One region of the Streptomyces sp. NPDC101181 genome, then DNA from elsewhere that is predicted to be linked to it. Evidence: riboswitches for the same ligand, from Rfam matches in the RefSeq annotation. Region 1 holds a riboswitch; each other region holds the start of a gene.
The links. Region 1 has a riboswitch for thiamine pyrophosphate ahead of ACIRRU_RS00365 (thiamine ABC transporter substrate binding subunit). Riboswitches for the same ligand answer to the same signal wherever they lie in the genome.

Region 1 (7,778 bases):
GGCACGCCCGAGATGAGGGCTGCCCCGGCGGGTCCTGCCCACGATGTGCATGACGCCCAGCAGACTCGGCCCATGCCCAACGTGCCGGACGCTCCCGACGCAGGTGGAGACGGAGCAGTCGACCGCGACGACCGGGACAGGGACGCCGCTCTTGTCGGCGGCCCCCTGTTCCGTGACGAGATGCCGCAGGAGCCCATGTCCACCCCGCTGCCGCCCCCGCCGCAGAAGAAGCGCGCGGGGCGTGATCTGCGCGCCGCCATAGGGGTCGGCGTGGGTCTCGGCGCCGTCATCGTCGCCTCGCTGTTCATCGTGAAAGCCGTCTTCATCGGTGTGATAGCGGTCGCTGTCGTCGTCGGCCTCTGGGAGCTCACCTCCCGCCTCAAGGAGCGCAAGGGCATCAGGGCGCCCCTCGTCCCGCTGGCCGTCGGCGGTGCCGCGATGGTCGTCGCCGGGTACGCCCGGGGCGCGGAGGGGGCGTGGGTCGCGATGGCCCTGACCGCCCTCGCGGTGCTGGTCTGGCGGATGACCGAACCGCCCGACGGCTATCTGAAGGACGTCACGGCCGGGGTGTTCGCGGCGTTCTACGTCCCCTTCCTGGCCACCTTCGTCGCCCTGATGCTGGCGGCGGACGACGGGCCCTGGCGGGTCCTGACGTTCCTCGTCCTCACCGTGGTCAGCGACACCGGGGCGTACGCGGTCGGCTGGCGCTTCGGCAAGCACAAGCTGGCCCCCCGCATCAGCCCCGGCAAGACCCGGGAGGGCCTGCTGGGCGCGGTCGTCTTCGCGATGACCGGCGGTGCGCTGTGCATGGAGTTCCTGATCGACGGCGGCGCCTGGTGGCAGGGGCTGCTCGTGGGCCTCGCGGTCGCGGCCAGTGCCACCCTCGGTGATCTCGGCGAATCGATGATCAAGCGGGACCTCGGCATCAAGGACATGGGAACCCTGCTGCCCGGTCACGGCGGCATCATGGACCGGCTGGACTCGCTGCTGCCCACCGCACCGGTGGTGTGGCTGCTGATGGTGCTCTTCGTCGGCGTCGGCTGAGCCGCGGACTCGAACGCGTACCGTCCCACCTGCGACTTTCACGAGTGAGGGCACGTTGTCCACAGGGCGGCGGGCCCTCACTCCGCTTTCTGCGACACTGGATGAACCATGCCTAAGCCCGGAGAACTCACTTTCGTCGCGCCCCGCGGAGCCAAGAAGCCGCCGCGGCATCTCGCCGACCTCACGCCCGCCGAGCGCAAGGAAGCGGTCGCCGAGACCGGCGAGAAGCCGTTCCGCGCCCAGCAGCTCTCGCAGCACTACTTCGCGCGGTACACCCACGACCCGGCCCAGTGGAGCAACATTCCCGCCGGGTCGCGGGACAAGCTCGCCGAGGCGCTGTTCCCCGAGCTGATGTCGGTGATCCGGCACATCAGCTGCGACGACGACACCACCCGTAAGACCCTGTGGAAGCTGCACGACGGCACCCTCGTCGAGTCCGTCCTGATGCGCTATCCGGACCGCGTCACCATGTGCATCTCCTCGCAGGCCGGCTGCGGGATGAACTGCCCCTTCTGCGCCACCGGACAGGCCGGACTCGACCGGAATCTGTCGACCGCCGAGATCGTGCACCAGATCGTCGACGGTATGCGGGCCCTGCGCGACGGAGAGGTGCCGGGCGGCCCCGCGCGGCTCTCCAACATCGTCTTCATGGGCATGGGCGAGCCGCTCGCCAACTACAAGCGGGTCGTCGGCGCCATCCGCCGCCTCACCGACCCCGAGCCGGACGGCCTCGGGCTCTCGCAGCGCGGGATCACCGTTTCCACGGTGGGCCTCGTCCCGGCCATGCTGCGCTTCGCCGACGAGGGCTTCAAGTGCCGCCTCGCCGTCTCGCTGCACGCCCCGGACGACGAACTGCGCGACACCCTGGTCCCCGTCAACACCCGGTGGAAGGTCCGCGAGGTCCTGGACGCCGCGTGGGAGTACGCGGAGAAGTCCGGCCGCCGCGTCTCCATCGAGTACGCCCTGATCCGGGACATCAACGACCAGGCCTGGCGCGGTGATCTGCTCGGCAGGCTCCTCAAGGGCAAGCGGGTGCACGTCAACCTCATCCCGCTGAACCCCACCCCCGGCTCCCGGTGGACCGCCTCGCGCCCCGAGGACGAGAAGGCGTTCGTCGAGGCCATCGCGGCCCACGGCGTGCCCGTCACCGTCCGCGACACCCGCGGTCAGGAGATCGACGGGGCCTGCGGACAGCTCGCGGCCTCCGAACGCTAGCCGGGACGGCTGCCCGGACGGGCCCCCAGCCCGGACCGTTCCCCGGCACGGCTGCCCGGACCGCTCCCCGGGGCGGCTGCCCCGGCACCCCGTCCCGGGCAGGTCCCGAGGCGGCCGCCCAGGGGAACGGCCGGTGCCGCGGGGCGGCCGGAAACCGCCGGTGTAGCCTGGGCCGGGAATCAACTGCATATTCCGACAGGGGAGCGCCACAGCGCTGAGAGTGCGGCACCAAGGACAGGTTGGCCGCAGACCCTCTGAACCTCGCCCGGGTCATTCCGGGTAGGAAGTTCGGACCTTACTCAAGCTGTTGCGCCCTGCCCGCTTCCGGTACGTCTCCGGCGGCGGGCGGGGCCGCGTCTCTTCCTGGCCACCCCCAGGAGGATCACATGAACACCACCACGAGATACGCGGCGACGGCGCTCGCCGCGGTGCTCGGCGTCACCGCGCTCGCGGGCTGCGGCGGCTCCGACGACGGCTCGGGCTCGTCCGGGGACGGCGGATCCAGGACCGTCACCCTGGTCAGCCACGACTCCTTCAACGCCTCGGACAAGGTGCTGAAGGAGTTCACCGAGGAGACCGGCTACACCGTCAAGGTCCTCAAGAGCGGTGACGCGGGGGCCGCGCTCAACCAGGAGATCCTGACCAAGGGCTCCCCGCGCGGCGACGTCTTCTTCGGGGTGGACAACACCCTGCTCTCCCGCGCCCTCGACAACGGGCTCTTCACCGCGTATGAGGCCAAGGGCCTGGACCGGGTCGCCCAGGGCACCCAGCGGGACGGGAAGCACCGGGTGACGCCCGTCGACACCGGTGACATCTGCGTCAACTACGACAAGAAGTACTTCACCGACAAGAAGCTCGCGCCGCCGCGCACCTTCGAGGACCTGCTGAAGCCCGCGTACCGCGACCTCCTCGTCGTGGAGAACGCCGCCAGCTCCTCGCCCGGCCTCGGCTTCCTCCTCGGCACCATCGCCACCCAGGGCGAGGGGGGCTACCAGGACTACTGGAAGAAGCTCAAGGCCAACGGCGTGAAGGTCGTCGACGGCTGGGAGCAGGCGTACAACGAGGAGTTCTCCGGCTCCGCGGGCGGCAGGAAGGCGAAGGCGGACCGGCCGCTCGTCGTCTCCTACGCCTCCAGCCCGCCCGTCGAGGTGCTGTACGCGGACCCGCAGCCCGAGGAGGCCCCCACCGGGGTTGCCACCGGCACCTGCTTCCGGCAGACCGAGTACGCCGGGCTGCTGACCGGGGCGAAGAACGAGAAGGGCGGCAAGGCCCTGCTGGACTTCCTGCTCGGCACGTCCTTCCAGGAGGACATGCCGCTGACCATGTTCGTGAACCCCGTCGTCACGGACGCGGCACTGCCCGAACTCTTCACGAAGTTCGGCGAGAAGGTCGGCACGCCCCCCACCGTCACGCCCGAGAAGATCTCCGCCAACCGTGAGCAGTGGATCCAGTCGTGGCAGTCGCTCGTCCTGAAGTAGGGCCCGAGGCAGACCCCGGCAGGACCCCCGCCCGGTCCCGCCGGGGCGCCGGGCGACGCGGGGCCGCGGTGCGGCTCGGCCTGATGACCGTGCCCGTCGCGTTCTTCGCCGTGTTCTTCGCCTACCCCGTGTCCGCGATCGTCGGACGCGGGGTGAAGGCGGACGGTGTCTGGCAGTTCGGGCGGATCGGCGAGGTGCTGGGCCGCCCGGACATCCTCGACGTCCTCTGGTTCACCGCCTGGCAGGCCCTCGCCTCGACCGCGCTCACCCTGCTGATCGCGCTGCCCGGGGCGTATGTCTTCGCCCGGTTCGACTTCCCGGGCAAACAGGTCCTGCGAGCCGTCGTCACGGTGCCGTTCGTGCTGCCGACCGTCGTCGTCGGCACCGCGTTCCTGGCGCTGCTGGGGCGCGGCGGGCTCCTGGACGAGCTCTGGGGCGTCCGCCTCGACACCACCGTGTGGGCGATCCTGCTGGCCCACGTCTTCTTCAACTACGCCGTGGTCGTCCGCACCGTGGGCGGGCTCTGGTCGCAGCTGGACCCGCGCCAGGAGGAGGCCGCCCGGGTGCTGGGAGCCGGAAGGCTCGCCGCGTTCCGCCGGGTGACGCTGCCCGCCCTCGCCCCCGCCGTCGCGGCCGCCGCGCTGATGGTCTTCCTCTTCACGTTCACCTCCTTCGGCGTCGTGCAGATCCTCGGCGGACCTGCGTACTCCACCCTGGAGGTGGAGATCTACCGGCAGACCGCGCAACTGCTCGACCTGCCGACCGCCGCCGTGCTGACCCTGGTGCAGTTCGCCGCGGTCGGCGCGATCCTCGCCGTGCACGCGGCGACCGTACGCCGCCGGGAGCGGGCGCTGAAGCTGGCCGACCCGGCGCAGACCTCCCGCAGGCCGCGCGGCGCCGGGCAGTGGACGCTGCTCGGCGGGGTCCTGCTGACCGCGCTGCTGCTGATCCTGCTGCCGCTCGGCGTGCTGGTGGAGCGCTCCTTCGATGGAGCAGACGGAGCAGATGGAGCGGGCGGGGCGGGCGGTTACGGCCTCGGCTACTACCGGGCGCTCCAGTCCGCCGGGTCGGGCGGCTCCTCCACCTTCCTGGTGCCGCCGCTGGAGGCCGTCGGCAACTCCCTGCGGTACGCGCTCGTCGCGACGCTCATCGCCCTGGTCGTCGGCGGGCTCGCCGCCGCGGCCCTGACCCGCCGGGCCGGACGGCTGGTCCGCGGGTTCGACGCGCTGCTGATGCTGCCGCTCGGGGTCTCCGCCGTCACCGTCGGCTTCGGCTTCCTCATCACCCTCGACCGGCCGCCGCTGGACCTGCGGACCTCCTGGATCCTGGTGCCGCTGGCCCAGGCGCTGGTCGGCGTCCCCTTCGTCGTACGGACCATGCTGCCCGTGCTCCGCGCGGTCGACGACCGGCTGCGCGAGGCCGCCGCCGTACTGGGCGCGTCGCCGCTGCGGGCCTGGCGCGAGGTCGATCTGCCCCTGGTGCGGCGGGCGGTGCTGGTGGCGGCGGGCTTCGCGTTCGCCGTGTCCCTCGGGGAGTTCGGCGCCACCGTCTTCATCGCCCGCCCCGACAACCCGACACTGCCGGTCGCCGTGGCCCGGCTGCTGGGCCGGTCGGGGGAGCTCAACTACGGGCAGGCGATGGCGCTGAGCACCATCCTGATGCTGGTGTGCGCTCTCTCGCTGCTGCTCCTGGAACGTATCCGCACCGACCGATCCGGGGAGTTCTGAACGACATGCTGAGCTTGCAGGCCGCCACCGTGCGGTTCGGGGAGCGCACCGCGCTCGACGGCGTGGACCTGGAGGTCGCCGACCACCGGATCGTCTGCCTCCTGGGTCCCAGCGGCAGCGGCAAGTCCACCCTGCTGCGGGCCGTCGCCGGACTCCAGCCCATGGACGGTGGTCGGGTGCTGCTGGCCGGACAGGACCAGGCGGGCGTCCCCGTGCACCGGCGCGGCCTCGGCCTGATGTTCCAGGACCACCAGCTCTTCCCGCACCGGGACGTCGGCGCCAACGTGGCCTTCGGGCTGCGGATGCACGGCGCCGGGCGGGAGGCGGCCGGACGCCGGGTCCGCGAACTGCTGGAGCTGGTCGGGCTGCCGGGCGCCGAACGCCGTGCCGTCGCCGCGCTCTCCGGTGGCGAGCAGCAGCGCGTCGCCCTGGCCCGCGCGCTCGCCCCCCGCCCGAAGCTGCTGATGCTGGACGAGCCGCTCGGCCAGCTCGACCGCAGCCTGCGCGAACGGCTGGTCGTCGAACTGCGCACGCTGTTCAGCGAGTTGGGTACGACGGTGCTCGCCGTCACCCACGACCAGGGCGAGGCGTTCGCTCTCGCCGACCGGGTCGTCGTGATGCGGGACGGCCGGATCGCCCAGGAAGGCACCCCGCTGGAGGTCTGGCAGCGCCCCGCCTCCGCGTTCGTCGCCCGCTTCCTCGGCTTCGACAACGTCACCGCCGCCACGGTCACCGGGCAGGCCGCCGCCACCGTCTGGGGCAAGGTCCCGGTCCCCGAGGGCTCCCCGCAGGGCGAGGCCGACCTCCTGGTCCGCCCCGCCGGGGTCCTCATCGGCGACCCCGAGGACGGCCTGCGCTGCACGGTCGGCGTGCGCACCTTCCGCGGGAACCACGTGACCGTGCGGCTCGTCCCCGAGAACGCGCCCGTGCTGGAGGCCGCCTGCGCCCTGCGGGACACCCCGGACGAGGGCGCGGTCGTCGGCGTCCGGTTCGACGCCGACGAGACGGTGGTGCTGGCGGACCAGGGCCCGCCCCCGGCCCGCTCCGGGGAGCCCTCACCCTGACCCCGCCGCCGCACCGCACGCCGCGACAGCGCGCCCGCGGCCCGGCAAGCTGGAGATCCGGACCCCGTGGCCGAGGACCGTACGGCACCGCTCACGACGCCGTACGGCACGGGCAGCGGCACCGACGGCGACAAGGACCGTGATCATGACCGGTGGCATACGCGAGGGCATCGACCTCACCCGCGTCCTGGACGCCCCCCAGCAGCGGGTCTTCGCCGCCTGGACGTCGCCCGAGGACTTCGCCGCCTGGTACGGCGGGGACGCGGACGTGCCGCTGGACCGGGTGGCGATGGACGTGCGGCCCGGCGGGACATGGAGCCTGGTCATCGTGTTGCCGGGCGTCGAGATGCCCTTCCACGGGGTCTATGAGGAGGTCAGCGAACCGGACGGGCTCGTTTTCACCCTGAAGGACGGCTCCGGCCCCGAGGACGCCGAGGGCGAGAGTGTGACCGTCACCTTCAGCGACCTCGGCGCCGGCCGGACCGAGCTGGCCTTCCAGCAGCGCGGCGGGAACCTCACCCCCGAGCAGTACGCGGCAGCCGAGGACGGCTGGGAGGCCTTCTTCGACGCCCTGGCCGAGCGCCTCGCCGCGCACCCCTGAGAACGGCGCGGCGTCCGGCCCGGCCGGACCGAAGGCGGACCGAAGATCTCTCGCGGTGCCTGCCCCGTTCCGCCTGCCCCGCTCTTCCCGCCCCGTTCCGCCGGTCCGCGGACTATCGTGACGTCGGCGGAGGGGGGAAGCGATGCGCGCGGACGAACGGGTGCCGCTGGGCCGCACCGGGCTGCGGGTCAGCCGGCTCGGGCTCGGGCTCGCCTCGTTGGGCGGCCTCTTCGCCCCGGTCGGCGAAGCGGAGGCCGCCGCGGTGCTGGAGCGGGCCTGGCAGCTGGGCATCCGGCTCTACGACACCGCCCCGGTCTACGGCTACGGCCGCTCGGAGCGGCGCGTGGGCGCGGCCCTCGCCGGACGTCCGCGCGACGCGTTCGTGCTCTGCACCAAGGTGGGCCGCCTGATCGAACCGGGCGGGCCCGACACCCAGCCGATCTGGGCGGACCCGCCACCGGGGGTGGGTCCGCGCAAGGACTACTCCTACGCCGGGGTGCTCCGCAGCGTCACCGAGAGTCTGGACCGGCTGGGGCTGGACCGGGTCGACGTCCTTCATGTGCACGACCCCGACGAGGAGTTCGGCACGGCGGTAGGCGAGGCGTACCGGGCGCTCGCCGAACTCCGGGAGCGCGGCACGGTCGGCGCG
Region 2 (7,778 bases), on a different contig from region 1:
GGTCTGCCCGAGCAGCGAGGGGACCTGGGTGAACTGCCCGGAGCTGATGTACCAGACGCCCGCCCCGACGCCCAGGGTGAGCAGCACCGCGGTGAGCACGGTGATCAGTCTGCGGTGCGGACCGGCGAACGGCCCGCGGCGGCGCGGCCCGCGCCGCCGCGCGGGCTCCGCGGGCGGCATCTGGAGGCGGCTGGTGCGGTGCACTCCGCCGTCCTCGCCGGGCCCCTCCGCCGGGAGGGCCCGCGCGATCACGCTCGTACGGTCGTCCGCGCCGTCGTGCGCCTCCGACAGCGCCCGCGGCGGCAGGGCGTCCAGCTCGGCCTCGGTCAGCGCGGCACGGGCCTCCCGGGCTTCGGCCAGCAGCAGCACCGCGTCGTGCGGGCGCACCTCGGGGGTGCGGGCGGTCGCGCTCGCCACCAGGGAGTCCAGCGCCACCGGGAGCCCCGGCACGGCCGCCGAGGGGGCCGGGACGTCGGAGTTGAGGTGCTGGTAGATCACCTGGGCGGCGTTCTCACCGGTGTGCGGCTTGGCGCCGGTCAGCATCTCGTACAGCAGGACCCCGCAGGCGTACACGTCGCTGCGGGTGTCGGCCGAGCCGTGCTCGATCTGCTCGGGTGCCAGATACGACACCGTGCCCAGCAGCGAACCGGTGGTTTCCGTGGCCGTGCCGACCGCCCTGACCAGGCCGAAGTCGGCGACCTTGACCCGCCCGTCGTCCCCTATCAGGACGTTCTCCGGCTTCATGTCGCGGTGCACGAAACCCGCCCGGTGCGCGGCGCCGAGCGCCGCGAGGACCGGCTCCAGGATGTCCAGGGCCGCCCGGGGCTTGAGCGCCCCGCGCTCGCGCAGCACATCGCGCAGGGTGCAGCCCGCGACGTACTCCATCGCGAGATAGACGTACGCGCCCTGGGCGCCCTGGTCGAAGACCGCGACGACGTTGGGGTGGGCCAGGCGGGCCACCGACTTGGCCTCGCGGATGAAGCGCTCGACGAACGAGACGTCGACGGCGAGCGCCGGGTGCATCACCTTGACGGCGAGCACCCGGTCCAGACGGGTGTCCACGGCCCGGTAGACCGTGGCCATCCCGCCGACGGCGATGCGCGCCTCTATGCGATACCGGCCGTCGAGCAGCTGCCCGACGAGAGGGTCTTGGAGGGTCGTGTCCACCTGGAGATTCTACGAGCCGCCCCCGGCAGCGCGGGCGGGCCGGGGCACTCCCGGTGCCGTTCTGGAGCCGATCCGTGACAGGTACACGTCCCAGCTGGGGGCGGGGGAGGCCTCAGAACGCCGGGCGCTCCGGATCCAGGACCGCCCGCCCGGCCCGCGGTGAGGAGGGCTCGGCGAAGTGGCGGCGCGGAATCCGCCCCGCCCGGTACGCGAGCCGGCCGCCCTCCACCGCGTGACGCATCGCACCTGCCATCAGCTCCGGCTCCTGCGCCCGGGTCACCGCCGAGGCCAGCATCACCGCCGCGCAGCCCAGCTCCATCGCCTGCGCCGCGTCCGAGGCCGTCCCGGCCCCGGCGTCGAGGATCACCGGCACCCCGGCCCGCTCGATGATCAGCGCGAAGTTGTGCGGGTTGCGGATGCCGAGCCCGGAGCCGATGGGGGAGCCCAGCGGCATGACCGCCGCGCACCCCACGTCCTCCAGCTTCCGTGCCAGCACAGGGTCGTCGTTGGTGTAGGGCAGCACGGTGAACCCGTCGTCGACCAGGATCTCCGCCGCGTCCAGCAGTTCGACGGGGTCGGGCAGCAGGGTCCGCTCGTCGGCCACCACCTCCAGCTTCACCCAGTCGGTGCCCAGCGCCTCCCGGGCCAGCCGGGCGGTCAGGACCGCCTCGCCCGCGGTGAAGCAGCCCGCCGTGTTCGGCAGGACCCGGATGGAGAGCCGCTCCAGCACCGAGAGGACCGACCCCTGCACGGTCGGGTCGAGCCGCCGCATCGCGACCGTGGTCAGCTCGGTCCCCGAGGCGATCAGCGAACGCTCCAGCACCTCCAGGCTGGGCGCCCCGCCGGTGCCCATGATGAGCCGGGAGCCGAAGGTGGCCGGTCCCAGCGTGAAGACGTCGTCGGACATGGTCAGCCTCCCTGCACGGCGGTGAGCACTTCGACACGGTCGCCCTCGCCGAGCGGGGTCGTTGCCCACTCGCCGCGCGGGATCACGCTCTCGTTGACGGCGGCGGCGACCCCGGAGCGGGCCGGGGTCAGGGTGGCGACGAGGGTGTCCAGGGCGGTCCCGGCGGGGACGGCGCGCGCCTCGCCGTTCACCGATACGGAAACGGTGGCGGCGGTGGATTCCGGTCCGGTGGACTGCGGGGTCATACGGGCTGCTCCTGGGGTGCGGGGGCGGTGGGCTCGAAGCGGCCGGGGGTGAAGGGGCGGGCCACCTCGGGCAGCTCGCCGGTGGCCAGGGCCTCGGCCAGGGCGTCGCCGGTGAGAGGGGTCAGCAGGACGCCGTTGCGGTGGTGGCCGGTGGCGAGCAGGAGACCGGGCAGGGCGGTGGGGCCGAGGAGCGGCGCGTTGTCGGGGGAGGCGGGGCGCAGACCGGCCCGGGTCTCGGTGAGCGGCAGCTCGGTGATCCCGGGGACCAGCTCGTGGGCGTCGCGCAGCAGTTCGTACACCCCGCCCGCGGTCACCGTGGTGTCCCAGCCCATCTCCTCGCTGGTGGCGCCGACGACCAGCTCGCCGTTCTCGCGGGGGACGAGGTAGAGGTGACCACCGCGGACCACGGCGCGCACGGTGCGGCTGAGGAAGGGGGCGTACGCCGGGGGCACGGTGAGCCGGAGCACCTGGCCCTTGACCGGGCGGACCGGCGGCACGACGTCCGGCGGGAGCCCCGCGAGGCGGCCGCTGAGGCTGCCCGCTGCGAGCACCACCTGATCGGCCGCGCAGTCTGTGTCGTCGCCGAGCGCGGCCCCGGCGGCCCGGCCGCCGGACACCGTGAGCCGCTCGGCGGTCGCCCGGCGGAAGACCACCCCGGCCCGTTCGCACGCGGTCAGCAGGGCCGCGGACAGACGGCGGGGGTCCACCTGGTGGTCGCCGTCGACCCGCAGTCCGCCTCGGACGCCGGGGGCGAGCATCGGCTCCAGACGGCGGCACTCCCGGCCGTTCAGCCAGACCGACTCCAGGCCCGCGCGCTCCTGGAGGGCGTGCAGCTCGCGCAGATGCGCCCGGTCGTCGGCGTCCAGCGCGACGGCGAGGGTGCCGCAGGCCCGGAACCCGGTGTCCCGGCCGCTCGCCTCCTCCAGCTCGGCCACGAACGCCGGGAAGCGGGCGGCGGAGGCGAGGTTGAGGCCGAGCAGCGTCTCCTCGCCGTAGTGCAGCTCGGTGACGGCGGCGAGCATGCCCGCCGCGACCTGGGCGGCCCCGCCGCCCGGCTCGGGGTCGGCCACGGTGACGGCCGCCCCGCGCTGGGCGGCCCGCCAGGCGGTGACCAGGCCGATGACGCCGCCCCCGATGACGAGGACGTCGGACCCCGGGGCTCTCCCCGGGGCGCGTGAGGCGCCGCTGATGGCAGGCATACGTCTCCAGCCCCTCCCTTCGCCGGCATGACCCGGAGCAGGTTCGTACGGTCGGAGGCCGTCCAGCCTCCCTCTCAGCCCGGTGCGTCCGGGCTCCCGCGAGTGTTCTACCGTGCAGCCTAGACCCACCCGCCCACAGCCCAGTAGGGGAGCAGCCGTCATGGCCCGTTCGCTCGACGGACTCGTCCTCTCCCCCGTCGCCGACCAGACCCCGGGCCAGGTCGGCACCCGCACCCGCTTCTCGTACCACGAGCGGGAGGGCCGGATCTGGGCCGAGTACGCGGGCGGCGACGTGGAACGCGGCCACCTCGTCGGCACCCGCGAGGGCGACGTGCTCGACTTCCGTTACGTCCAGCTCACGCGGGACGGGACGACCTCGTCCGGGCACTGCGTCTCCACCGTCGTCGGTCTGCCGGACGGCCGGGTGCGGCTGGAGGAGCGCTGGGCGTGGGAGTCCCAGGAGGGCAGCGGGACGAGCGTGGTGGAGGAGACCCATTCCTGACGGTATGTCAGGTGATTAAGGTGGACGGGTGAGCGAGCAGCAGACGGAGAAGAGCCCGGCCCGCGACGTGGTGATCGTCGGAGCGGGCATGGCGGGCGTCCAGAGCGCCGTGGCCCTGCGGGAGGCGGGCTTCACCGGACCCGTCACCCTGATCGGCGCCGAGCCCCACCAGCCCTACGACCGCCCGCCGCTGTCCAAGGCGGTGCTGCTCGGCGAGGCCGGGGACTCCGCCTTCGACATCGACTTCGCGGCCCTGGACATCACCCTGCGCCTCGGCCTGGAGGTCACCGCCCTGCGCGCCGCCGACCGCGTCCTGGACACCGCGCGGGGCCCCGTCCCCTACGACGTCCTGGTCCTCGCGACCGGCGCGGAGCCCGTCACCCTGCCCGGCGCCGACGGCGTGCCCGGTGTCCATCTGCTGCGCACCCTCGACGACGCCGCCCGGCTGCGGCCCGTCCTGGACCGGCAGGACGACGTGGTCGTCGTCGGGGCGGGCTGGATCGGCGCGGAGTTCGCCACCGCCGCCCGCGCCGCGGGGTGCGCGGTCACCGTCGTCGAGGCCGCCGCCCGCCCGCTCGCGGGCGCCCTGCCCGCCGAGGTGGCCGCGCCCATGGCCCACTGGTACGCCCAGAGCGGCGCCGAACTCCTCACCGGCGTCCGGGTGAACCGTGTCGAGGAGGGGGCCGTGGTCCTCGCCGACGGCCGGACCCTGCCCGCCGGGGCCGTGGTCGTCGGCATCGGCGCCCGCCCCGCCACCGGGTGGCTCGCCGGGTCCGGGGTCGCGCTCGGCCCGGACGGCTCGGTCCTCGCCGACAGCGCGCTGCGCACCTCGCTGCCCGATGTCTACGCGGTCGGCGACTGCGCCTCCTTCCCCTCCGCCCGCTACGGGACCCGCCTGCTGGTCCACCACTGGGACAACGCCCTCCAGGGCCCGCGCACCGTGGCCGCCGCGATCCTCGCCGCCGGGACCGGCGAACCGATGCCCGTCCACGACCCCGTCCCGTACTTCTGGTCCGAGCAGTTCGGCCGCTTCGTGCAGTACGCGGGCCACCACACGGACGCCGACACCCTGCTGTGGCGCGGCGACGGGGACGACGCCGCCTGGTCGGTGTGCTGGCTGCGCGAGGGCGCGCTGGTCGCGGTGCTCGCCGTGGGCCGCCCGCGCGACCTCGCCCAGGGCCGCAGGCTCATCCAGTCGGGAGCCGCGCTCGACCCGGAGCGGGCCGCCGACCCCGCCGTGCCGCTCAAGTCCGCCGCCCTGTGACCACCCCGTACCGGGCCGGGCCCCGCCCCGTACGGCCGGGCCCGGGTACCGGCTGTCAGTCCCAGGTGGCACGCTTGTCCCTGTGACCGAGATTGACGCAAAGACCGATGCTCTCGTCCCCGCCTGGCTCCACCTTCCCGACATCGCGGAGATGCTCGATGTCGAGGTGACGCGTGTGCGGCAGCTGGTCAAGGAGGGCCAGCTCATCGCCGTACGCCGCGGTGAGAACCGGACGCTCCAGGTGCCCGCCGCCTTCATCGACGGCACCAAGGTGGTCAAGGGCCTGTCCGGCACCCTGACCCTCCTGAGGGACGACGGCTTCACCGACGAAGAGATGCTGGAGTGGCTCTTCACCCCCGACCCGACCCTGCCCGGCACCCCCGCGCAGGCCCTGAGCGAGAATCGCGGTACGGAGGTGAAGCGCCGGGCCCAGGCGCTCGCCGTCTGACCGGCACGACCGACAGGGGGGAGCGGGCCGCCGGACGCGGCCCGCACCCCGCCACGACCACGGGGGAGTCTCACCATGTCCACGCCGCGCGAGCAGCTGTCCGACGCCCGGCTCTACCTGTGCACGGACGCCCGCAAGCGCCAGGGGGATCTCCCGGCCTTCCTCGACGCCGTGCTCGCCGCCGGCGTCGACATCGTCCAGCTGAGGGACAAGGGCATGGAGGCCGCCGAGGAGCTGGACCACCTCGCGGTGTTCGCCGACGCCTGCCGCAGACACGGCAAGCTGCTCGCCGTCAACGACCGCGCGGACGTGGCCCACGCCGTCGGCGCGGACGTGCTGCACCTCGGGCAGGGCGACCTGCCGGTGCCCGCCGCTCGGGCCGTCATCGGCGCCGGCCCGCTGATCGGCCGCTCCACACACGCCGAATCCGAGGTCGACGCCGCCGTCGACCAGGACGGCGTGGACTACTTCTGCACCGGCCCCTGCTGGCCCACCCCCACTAAGCCCGGCCGCCACGCCCCCGGCCTCGGCCTGGTGCGCTACGCCGCGTCGCTGGACCAGCCCCGCCCGTGGTTCGCCATCGGCGGGATCGACGCGGACAACCTCGACGAGGTGCTGGACGCCGGAGCCCGCCGGATCGTCGTCGTCCGGGCGATCACCGGGGCGGACGACCCGGCCGCCGCCACCGCCGCGCTGGCACGACGCGTCCGGGCCCGCGCGCACTGACGTTCCGCACCCCGGCGGAGAAGATCGTGCACCCCGGACCGCTGATTCTCCCGCCGGTCGTCCGAGGAGTGGACAACAGTCCGGCAAAACAAGACAAACTCCTTCGCCCCGGTTGGGCGAGCGACCACCCCCTGGTTAACCTCGCCCTATGGCCCTCGGCACCCCCTCCACCAGGACGGACCACGCGCGCACGGTGCGTGACCTGCTCGCGTCCGGCAAGACCTCGTACTCCTTCGAGTTCTGGGCGCCCAAGACCGAGAAGGGCGAGCGGAACCTCTGGAACGCGCTGCGCCGGGTCGAGGCCGTGCGCCCGAGCTTCGTCTCGGTGACCTACGGTGCGGGCGGCTCCACCCGCTCCGGGACGGTCAAGGCCACCCAGGAGATCGCCGCCGACTCCACGCTCACCCCGGTCGCCCACCTCACCGCGGTCAACCACTCGGTCGCCGAACTGCGCAACATGGTCGGCCAGTACGCCGACGCGGGCATCAGGAACATCCTCGCGGTCCGCGGCGACCCGCCGGGCGACCCGATGGGCGAGTGGGTCGAGCACCCGCAGGGCGTGAAGTACGCCGCCGACCTCGTGCGGCTCATCAAGGAGGCGGGCGACTTCTGCGTCGGTGTCGCCGCGTTCCCCGAAATGCACCCCCGGTCCACCGACTGGGAGACCGACATCGGTCATTTCGTCGACAAGTGCCGCGCCGGAGCGGATTACGCGATCACCCAGATGTTCTTCCGCCCGCAGGACTATCTCCGGATGCGTGACCGGGTGGTCGCCGCGGGTTGTGAGACTCCGGTGATCCCCGAGGTGATGCCGCTCACCAGCGTGAAGCAATTGGAGAAGTTCTCCCAGCTCAGCAACGCGACCGTGCCCGAGTCGCTCAAAGAGCGCATCCACGCGGCCAAGGACGATCCGGCCGCTGTACGCTCCATTGGCATCGAGTTCGCAACGGAGTTCTGCGCGGAGTTGCTGGCCGAGGGTGTCCCCGGACTGCACTTCATCACGCTCAACAACTCGACGGCTACGCTCGAAATCTACGAGAAACTCGGACTGCACAAGCAGTCGTGACCGGCCGTACCCGCCCCCGAGCGGCTGCGGCCGAGGGAGGGGGCGGGCGTGGGCTGGACGGTCCTCTACATCGCGTTCGGGCTGGTGGCGCTGTGGCTGCTGGGCGAGGTGCTGCTTCAGTACAAGGCGCGGCTGCGCTGGCGCCTCCTCGCCTTCGCGGGATTCCTCGGCGTGGTCGTCGGGGTGCTGCTGGCCTCGGTTCCGGTCATCGTGGTCGGGGCGATCGCCTTCGCCACCGGCCAGACCTTCGTGAC
Region 3 (7,778 bases), on a different contig from region 1:
GACCCGAACGGGACCGACCTCCTCGCGGCGGCCCGCCGGTACGGGTTGCGCGTCCCGGAGGACCTGCTGCTGGTCTGTTGCAGCGAATCCACCGTGTACGCGGCCACCGAACCGCCCATCACGACGCTCTCGCTCAAGCCCCGGCGCATCGGCACCGCCGTCGTCCAGCTCCTCATCGACGCCATCGAAGGGGTCGAGCACGACGGGCCGGTGGAGCAGGTGATACCGACGGAGCTCATCGTCCGGACCTCCTCGCAACGCCGCCCGCCGCGCACGACGGTCAGCGCCCCACGCTCTCCCAGCGGAGACTGAACCACCTCCCGGTGGGGCCGAACCGCCCTCCCTGTGGGGTCGAAGCACCCTTCCGGCGAGGACCGGCCCTCGCGCCGACGGGGACAGGCCGCCCTCCTGGCGGGAACTGATCGTCTTTTTTCGGACCAATCGGCCGGTGAACCTCGGGTGCGCCCGGATTCACCACCCCTGGTGCGTCACACAGATCGATCCGCATTCCTATGATGGGCGCACGACACCGCGGACCACCTCGACCAGGCAGGGACCGTCAGGTGTACGGCGGCGCGACGGTGGTGGAGGGGTCGATGACTCAGGGGGCCGGTCAGGAACCCGTGGTGCGGACGGCGACGTTGCGTGACTTCCGGGTTCCGCCGTACGCGCAGACACCCGTGCCACCGCAGGCGCCCGGCGCGGCGCCGCCCGTGACGCTGCCGCCCCGGGAGCCGGAGCAGTACGCTCCGGTCCCGCGGGCCGCCGTGCCGCACCCGGCTCCCGCGCCCCGGGCGTCCGTGCCGCAGCACATGCCCGGCCCGCCCCCGCCCCCGCATCCGCATCCGGGCAACGTCGCCGTGGCCGACGAGCCGGAGGGCTACACCCCGACCGAGCGGGACCTCCCCGTCATCAACCGCGGCGACACCGTCCAGGTGGGGACGGACCCCGAGCCGCGGCCCGCCGGGGACGACGAGCGCGGACCGCTCTTCGTCGTGGGCGATGTCCACGGCTATCTGGACGAACTGCTGGCCGCACTCGCCGAGCAGGGCCTCGTCGACGCCGACGGGAACTGGGCGGCGGGCAACGCCCGGCTGTGGTTCCTGGGCGACTTCACCGACCGGGGCCCGGACGGCATCGGGGTGATCGACCTGGTCATGCGGCTCTCCGCGGAGGCGGCCGCCGCCGGGGGCTACTGCAAGGCCCTGATGGGCAACCACGAGCTGCTGCTGCTCGGCGCCAAGCGGTTCGCCGACACCCCCGTCAACTCCGGCGCGGGCACCGCCACCTTCCAGGCGGCGTGGCTGCTGAACGGTGGTCAGAAGGCGGACATGGACCGGCTTCAGGACGTCCACCTCCAGTGGATGTCCCGGCTCGACGCGGTCGTCGAGGAGGACGGCCATCTGCTGATGCACTCCGACACGACGGCCTACCTCGACTACGGGTCGACCATCGAGGACGTCAACGACACGATCACGGCCATTCTCACGCGCAACGACGCCGACGAGTGCTGGGATCTCTTCCGCAAGCTCACCAAGCGGTTCGCCTTCCGGGACGAAGGCGGCGCCGACGCGGTGCGCGAGCTGATGGCGACGTACGGCGGACAGCGCGTCGTCCATGGTCACAGCCCCATCCCGTACCTGCTCGGCGAGGTCGGCTCGGAGGACGGCGAAAACGGTTCCGGTCCCGTGGTCAACGGCCCGCACGTGTACGCGGACGGGCTCGCGATCGCCATGGACGGGGGAGTGACCATGGCCGGAAAGCTGCTGGTCGTCCAACTCCCCCTGCATGACCGGGCTTAGGCGGGGAAGACGCTCCAGGTTCCGCCCGCGCCGCCCGTGACGATCGTCGGGCCCCTCACCGGGCCCAATTCCGGAAACTCCCTGTCACCCCTTGCCGTGAGCGCTCTACCATCGGCGTATCCGTAGCAGGCTCTCCTCCGTTTCCGCACGGTCGTCCCTTCGCACGGGCAGCCGGGCACCGACGGAGCATCGGGGGATGCAGATGACAAGCGCTCCGCACCTGCTGGCCGAGGACGGTCCCGAGTACGAGCGGATCCTGGGCGACGCACTGCGTCACGCTCACGAACGCCCGGATCTGGAGGGCGTCGGTGACCGGCTCAACACCGAACAGCTGCGCACCATGGCGCTCAGCGCCACGGCCCTGATAACGGCGGCCGCGGCCACCGAGTACGAGCACTACGTCCAGGCGCGCGGCGAACTGCGCGGCGCGTCCGCCTCCGACGAGGCGGACGACGACTCGCTCCCCGCGGGGGCGGCGAGCGGTACGGCCCTGTCGGGCGCCGGGATAGGCGCGGTCATCACGGTGCTGACGCCGCTGCTGGCGGGCACCGCGGCGGTCATCTTCCTGCTCGTGGGCTATCTGCTGAAGGCGGTCAGCCCGTCCATGGCCTTCGGCGGCTCGATGGTCGCGGCCGGGTGGTTCTTCGCGGCGGTCGCCGCCGCCGCGATTCTGGTCGCCGCCGTCGGGCTGCTCGTCACCGCGCTCCGCAACGGGGCGACGTCTCTGGCCGCCGAGACGGCGGAGCAGGAGCTTCCGGAGGAGGTCGCGCGGGCCCGGGAGGCCTGGCGGCACGCACTGCTGGAGCGCGGCATCCTGCCGTTCCTGCGGGACGCCCTGGCCGACCCGACGGCGGGTCCCGCCGCGCGGACTCCGCACCGCTCGCCGGGACGCATCCCGAAGGTCGGCTACAGCAGGCCGGACTTCTCCGGTCCGGGCGACGGCCCCGCCGCGGGCCCCCGGCCGACCTTCACCAGCCCCGACTTCACCAGCCCGGACTTCGGCGGCCCCGAACACCAGCCGGACTGAACGGGACCGCGCGCCCCCCACCGGGCCGAGCCTCGTGGGCAACCTCCAGGCTGGACCGCGCTCCTCCGGGCCGGACCGCGTGCCCCCGGGGTGCGGCCCGCCCTCCCCCGGACACACCGCGGGCCGGGGCGGCGGATGCCGCGCCCGGCCCGGGGAACGCTGCGGAGCGACCGGAGCGGGTGGATCAGCCGAACTGCGAAGCGTGCTTCGGGTTGACGCCGTGCTCGTTGTGCCCCGGGGTGCTCCGGGTGCTCCGGGTGCTCCGGGTTGCCCTCCGGACCCCGGAGGGCGCCCCTGCGCACGTCAGTCGGCGATGGGCAGATAGACGCGGTTGCCCGCGGCCGCGAACTCCTTCGACTTCTCGGCCATGCCCTCCTCGATCTCCTCCTGCGAGCCGCCGTGCTGACGGCGGATGTCCTGGGAGATCTTCATCGAGCAGAACTTCGGCCCGCACATCGAGCAGAAGTGCGCCGTCTTCGCCGGCTCGGCGGGCAGCGTCTCGTCGTGGAACTCCCGGGCCGTGTCCGGGTCGAGGGCCAGGTTGAACTGGTCCTCCCACCGGAACTCGAACCGCGCGTCCGAGAGCGCGTCGTCCCAATCCTGAGCGTCCGGGTGCCCCTTGGCGAGGTCGGCCGCGTGGGCGGCGATCTTGTAGGTGATGACACCCGTCTTCACGTCGTCCCGGTCGGGCAGCCCCAGATGCTCCTTGGGCGTGACGTAGCAGAGCATCGCCGTGCCCCACCACGCGATCATCGCGGCGCCGATGCCGGAGGTGATGTGGTCGTAGCCGGGCGCGACATCAGTGGTCAGCGGGCCGAGCGTGTAGAACGGGGCCTCCTCGCAGATCTCCTGCTGGAGGTCGATGTTCTCCTTGATCTTGTGCATCGGGACGTGCCCGGGGCCTTCGATCATCGTCTGCACCCCGGACCGCTTGGCGATCGTGTTCAGCTCGCCGAGCGTGCGCAGTTCGGCGAACTGCGCCTCGTCGTTGGCGTCCGCGATCGACCCGGGACGCAGCCCGTCACCGAGCGAGTAGGTGACGTCGTACGCCGCGAGGATCTCGCACAGCTCCTCGAAGTGCTCGTAGAGGAACGACTCCTTGTGGTGCGCCAGGCACCAGGCCGCCATGATCGACCCGCCGCGCGAGACGATCCCGGTCTTGCGACGGGCCGTCAGCGGGACGTAGGACAGGCGCACTCCGGCGTGCACCGTCATGTAGTCCACGCCCTGCTCGGCCTGTTCGATGACGGTGTCCTTGTAGATCTCCCAGCTCAGCTCCTCGGCCCGGCCGTCGACCTTCTCCAGGGCCTGGTAGAGCGGGACGGTGCCGATCGGCACGGGGGAGTTGCGCAGCACCCACTCGCGGGTGGTGTGGATGTTGCGGCCGGTGGACAGGTCCATGACCGTGTCGGCGCCCCACCGGGTCGCCCAGGTCATCTTGTCCACCTCCTCCTCGATGGAGGAGGTGACGGCCGAGTTGCCGATGTTGGCGTTGACCTTCACCAGGAACCGCTTGCCGATGATCATCGGCTCGATCTCGGGGTGGTTGACGTTGGCGGGCAGCACCGCCCGCCCCGCCGCGATCTCCTCCCGTACGACCTCGGGCTCGACGTTCTCCCGGATCGCGACGTACTCCATTTCCGGGGTGATCTCCCCGCGCCGGGCGTACGCGAGCTGGGTGACGGGGCGTCCGTCGCGGCTGCGCCGGGGCTGGCGCGGGCGGCCGGGGAAGACCGCGTCGAGGTTGCGCAGTCCGCCGCGCGGCGAGGTGTGCCTGACCCCGTCGTCCTCGGGGCGGACCGGGCGTCCCGCGTACTCCTCGGTGTCGCCGCGGGCGATGATCCAGTTCTCCCGCAGGGCCGCGAGACCCCGGCGGACGTCGGTGTCGACGGAGATGTCGGTGTACGGCCCCGAGGTGTCGTACAGCGTCACGTGGCGGCCGTTGGTGAGGTGCACCTGGCGGACCGGCACCCTCAGGTCCGGGCGCGAGCCCTGGACGTACCCCTTGTGCCAGCCGATGGACTTCCCGGCCTCGTCGCCCAGGTTCTCGGCGTGCTCTTTCGAGGCAGGCGTGCGTGCGTCCGATGTGGTCATGAGACCTACTCCCTACGCCGGCATTACCCGGTAACAGGTTCGGCGGTCGGCGCAGCCGTGTCCCGTACGGATGTACGGCGATCAGCGCCCTCTCAGCCCGGTGCTCCGAGCTCCCGCGTGTGCAAAGGTGCCTCCACGCTAGCGTCCTTTCCGGCGAGCTGACCAGAGGGCCCTCCCGTTCTTGCGATGATCGCTCCGTGACCTCTCCCCAGAGCGACCCCGCACCCCAGCCGCCCCAGGGCCCCCCGCACGGCCACTCCCACGGGCACGCACACAGCCACGGCCCGGCCGCCCCGGTCTCCCAGCACCTGCGCAAGGTGATCGCCGCGGTGCTGATCCCGTTCGCGACGGCGGTCGTCGTCGGCCTGATCGCGCTCTGGCCCGGCGGCGCCCCCGAGCACGAGCGCACCGGTGTCGGCTTCGACCGGCAGACCCAGGACGGCCGGGTCGTCCAGGTCGTCAAGGTGGACTGCGCCGACGTCAACGCCGCGCAGGTGCCCCCGACCGGCGACACCTCCACGCCCTCGGGCCGGGAAGCGGTCAACGAACAGGAGGGGGAGTGCGCGAAGGCCACGGTCGAGGTGACCACCGGGCCGGACAAGGGCCGCGAGTTCGTGGAGGTGGTCCAGCCGGACGCGCCGCGCCAGCTCAGCGAGGGCCAGGGCGTGGTCGTGGCGTACGCCCCCGACGCGCCGCGCGACCTCCAGTACTCGGTGACCGACGTGGACCGGAAGGTTCCGCTGGCACTGCTGGCCGGGATCTTCGCGCTGGCGGTGGTGGTGGTGGGGCGGATGCGCGGCGTGATGGCGCTGGTGGCGCTCGCCGTGTCGTTCGCCGTGCTGACCCTGTTCATCCTGCCGGCGATCCTGCAAGGATCGAACCCGCTGGTGGTGGCGGTGATCGGGGCCAGCGCGATCATGCTGGCGGCGCTCTACATGTGTCACGGGGTGACGGCCCGTACGTCCGTCGCGGTCATCGGCACGCTGATCTCGCTGCTGCTGATCGGCCTGCTGGGCTCCCTGTTCATCGGCTGGGCGAAGCTGAGCGGCAACACCGACGACAACACCGGGCTCATCCACGGTCTGTACCCGGACATCGACATGAGCGGTCTGCTGCTCGCGAGCGTCATCATCGGTTCGCTGGGGGTCCTGGACGATGTGACGGTCACCCAGACCTCCGCCGTCTGGGAACTCCACCAGGCCGACCCGGACATGGGGTGGAAGGGGCTCTACCGGGCGGGTATCCGGATCGGGCGGGACCACATCGCCTCGGTGGTCAACACCCTGGTACTGGCGTACGCGGGCGCGGCGCTGCCGCTGCTGCTGCTCTTCTCCATCGCCCAGAGCGGTGTGGGGACGGTCGCCAACAGTGAACTGATCGCCGAGGAGATCGTCCGGACGCTGGTCGGTTCGATCGGTCTGGTCGCCTCGGTGCCGGTGACCACGGTGCTCGCCGCGCTCGTGGTCTCCGCGGACCGTCCGGGCGGCGGCGCCGTCGCGGCCACGGCCGCCGCGCCCGCACGGTCAGGGAAGGGGCGCCGCCGCAAGAAGTGACGGACGGTCACCCGGCGTTCTGCTCCTCGGCGAGGATGCGGCCGAGCGCCTCCTCCAGGTTCTCGTCGAAGTCACCCAGCGTGTGCTCCTGACCGAGCGGCACCAGCTTGTCCGTCCGGTCGAGAAACGCCACCAGCGGTGCCGTACCCGCGCGGAACAACGCCCGGTCCTCGCCGACCTGAAGCCGGATGTGGACGTCTCCCAGCCCTTCCGGCTCGGTCGGCCCGATGTGCACATCTCCGTCGCCGCTCGGGCTGTTGAGCCCGTCCAGCAGCAGCTCGCGGCCGAATGCCCAGGTCACAGGGGCATCGCCGGGCAGGTGGAACGTCATCCGGATGGCGTACGGATCGCCGACCTCGTACCGGAGTTCCACCGGGATACGGAACGAGAGCTCCTCGGAGACGAGGAAGCTCATCATGACCTCTGCTTGGACCGACTCGCGCATCGTTCAACCCCGCGGTAGATGAAACTGGCCAGGAATGATCCCCCGTGGCCCTATTGACGCCATCGTGGTGCACGCGATAGCAGATCACAAGGAGTGATTTTTCAGATACTGATAGAGAACACGAACGAACGCAAGAGGCTGGCCACTTCGCCACGTAGTTGTTCGACTGCGGGCAGCAACCGCTCCTCCCGATCCAGGGGTACGGAAATGGCCATCGCCGCAATGGTGGCACCGGCTGTGACCGGAATCGCGGCACACACGGTCCCCAGGGTGTACTCCTGGCGTTCGATGACCGGTTCACCTCTGCGGAGCGTCCGCAGCCGCTCCAGAAGCGCCGCGCGATCTCGCACTGAGTAACGGGTGAGGGGGCGTACGGGGTGTCGGTCGAGGTGGTCCTCGCGTGCTTTCTCGTCGAGTTGGGCGAGCAAGCACTGGCCGATCGCGTGCGCGTGACCGGTCTCGCGGAAGGAGGCCCACTCCTCCGCCGCGGGGGCGTCGGGGACATCCGCGACCGCGATGACCTCGATCTCACCGTCGCAGTAGACGGCGCAGTACACGGGGACGCCGATGATGTCCCGCCAGTGGCCGAGGGAGTCGGCGACGGAAGCGGGACGGTCCCCCGTCTCCGGGACGGCCCGGCTCCTGAGCCCCGGGGCCGCGGTCAGGTTCGCGGCGGCGGCGCCGAGGCGGAAGACCCCGTTCTCACGGCGGAGATAGCCCTCGTGGGCGAGCGTGCGGAGCAGGTGGTACGCGGTCGGCAGCGGGAGTCCGGCCTGACGGGCGAGCTGCTTGGCCGGTGCCCCGTCCCGGTAGGCGCCCACAGCCTCCAGCAGCCTCAAGGCGCGCTGCACCGAACC

Region 2: linked by a shared signal. The riboswitch ahead of thiO (glycine oxidase ThiO) and the one ahead of ACIRRU_RS00365 (thiamine ABC transporter substrate binding subunit) in region 1 are both predicted to bind thiamine pyrophosphate.
Region 3: linked by a shared signal. The riboswitch ahead of thiC (phosphomethylpyrimidine synthase ThiC) and the one ahead of ACIRRU_RS00365 (thiamine ABC transporter substrate binding subunit) in region 1 are both predicted to bind thiamine pyrophosphate.

The regions. Positions count from the first base shown of each region.
Region 1 covers NZ_JBIWOX010000001.1:88,965-96,742, reverse strand. Annotated here, with positions in the region: gene ACIRRU_RS00375 (phosphatidate cytidylyltransferase) at 1-1,044, shown strand, start outside; gene rlmN (23S rRNA (adenine(2503)-C(2))-methyltransferase RlmN) at 1,153-2,259, shown strand; TPP riboswitch at 2,447-2,563, shown strand; gene ACIRRU_RS00365 (thiamine ABC transporter substrate binding subunit) at 2,646-3,737, shown strand; gene ACIRRU_RS00360 (ABC transporter permease) at 3,821-5,464, shown strand; gene ACIRRU_RS00355 (ABC transporter ATP-binding protein) at 5,470-6,528, shown strand; gene ACIRRU_RS00350 (SRPBCC domain-containing protein) at 6,674-7,129, shown strand; gene ACIRRU_RS00345 (aldo/keto reductase) at 7,272-7,778, shown strand, end outside.
Region 2 covers NZ_JBIWOX010000011.1:73,761-81,538, reverse strand. Annotated here, with positions in the region: gene pknB (Stk1 family PASTA domain-containing Ser/Thr kinase) at 1-1,167, opposite strand, end outside; gene ACIRRU_RS18000 (thiazole synthase) at 1,280-2,074, opposite strand; gene thiS (sulfur carrier protein ThiS) at 2,077-2,319, opposite strand; gene thiO (glycine oxidase ThiO) at 2,316-3,518, opposite strand; TPP riboswitch at 3,516-3,628, opposite strand; gene ACIRRU_RS17985 (hypothetical protein) at 3,679-4,020, shown strand; gene ACIRRU_RS17980 (NAD(P)/FAD-dependent oxidoreductase) at 4,049-5,284, shown strand; gene ACIRRU_RS17975 (Rv2175c family DNA-binding protein) at 5,367-5,732, shown strand; gene thiE (thiamine phosphate synthase) at 5,808-6,458, shown strand; gene metF (methylenetetrahydrofolate reductase [NAD(P)H]) at 6,607-7,524, shown strand; gene ACIRRU_RS17960 (hypothetical protein) at 7,573-7,778, shown strand, end outside.
Region 3 covers NZ_JBIWOX010000032.1:7,474-15,251, reverse strand. Annotated here, with positions in the region: gene ACIRRU_RS29725 (LacI family DNA-binding transcriptional regulator) at 1-312, shown strand, start outside; gene ACIRRU_RS29720 (metallophosphoesterase) at 582-1,802, shown strand; gene ACIRRU_RS29715 (hypothetical protein) at 1,999-2,829, shown strand; gene thiC (phosphomethylpyrimidine synthase ThiC) at 3,133-4,923, opposite strand; TPP riboswitch at 4,916-5,050, opposite strand; gene ACIRRU_RS29705 (YibE/F family protein) at 5,121-6,476, shown strand; gene ACIRRU_RS29700 (SsgA family sporulation/cell division regulator) at 6,484-6,921, opposite strand; gene ACIRRU_RS29695 (IclR family transcriptional regulator) at 7,023-7,778, opposite strand, start outside.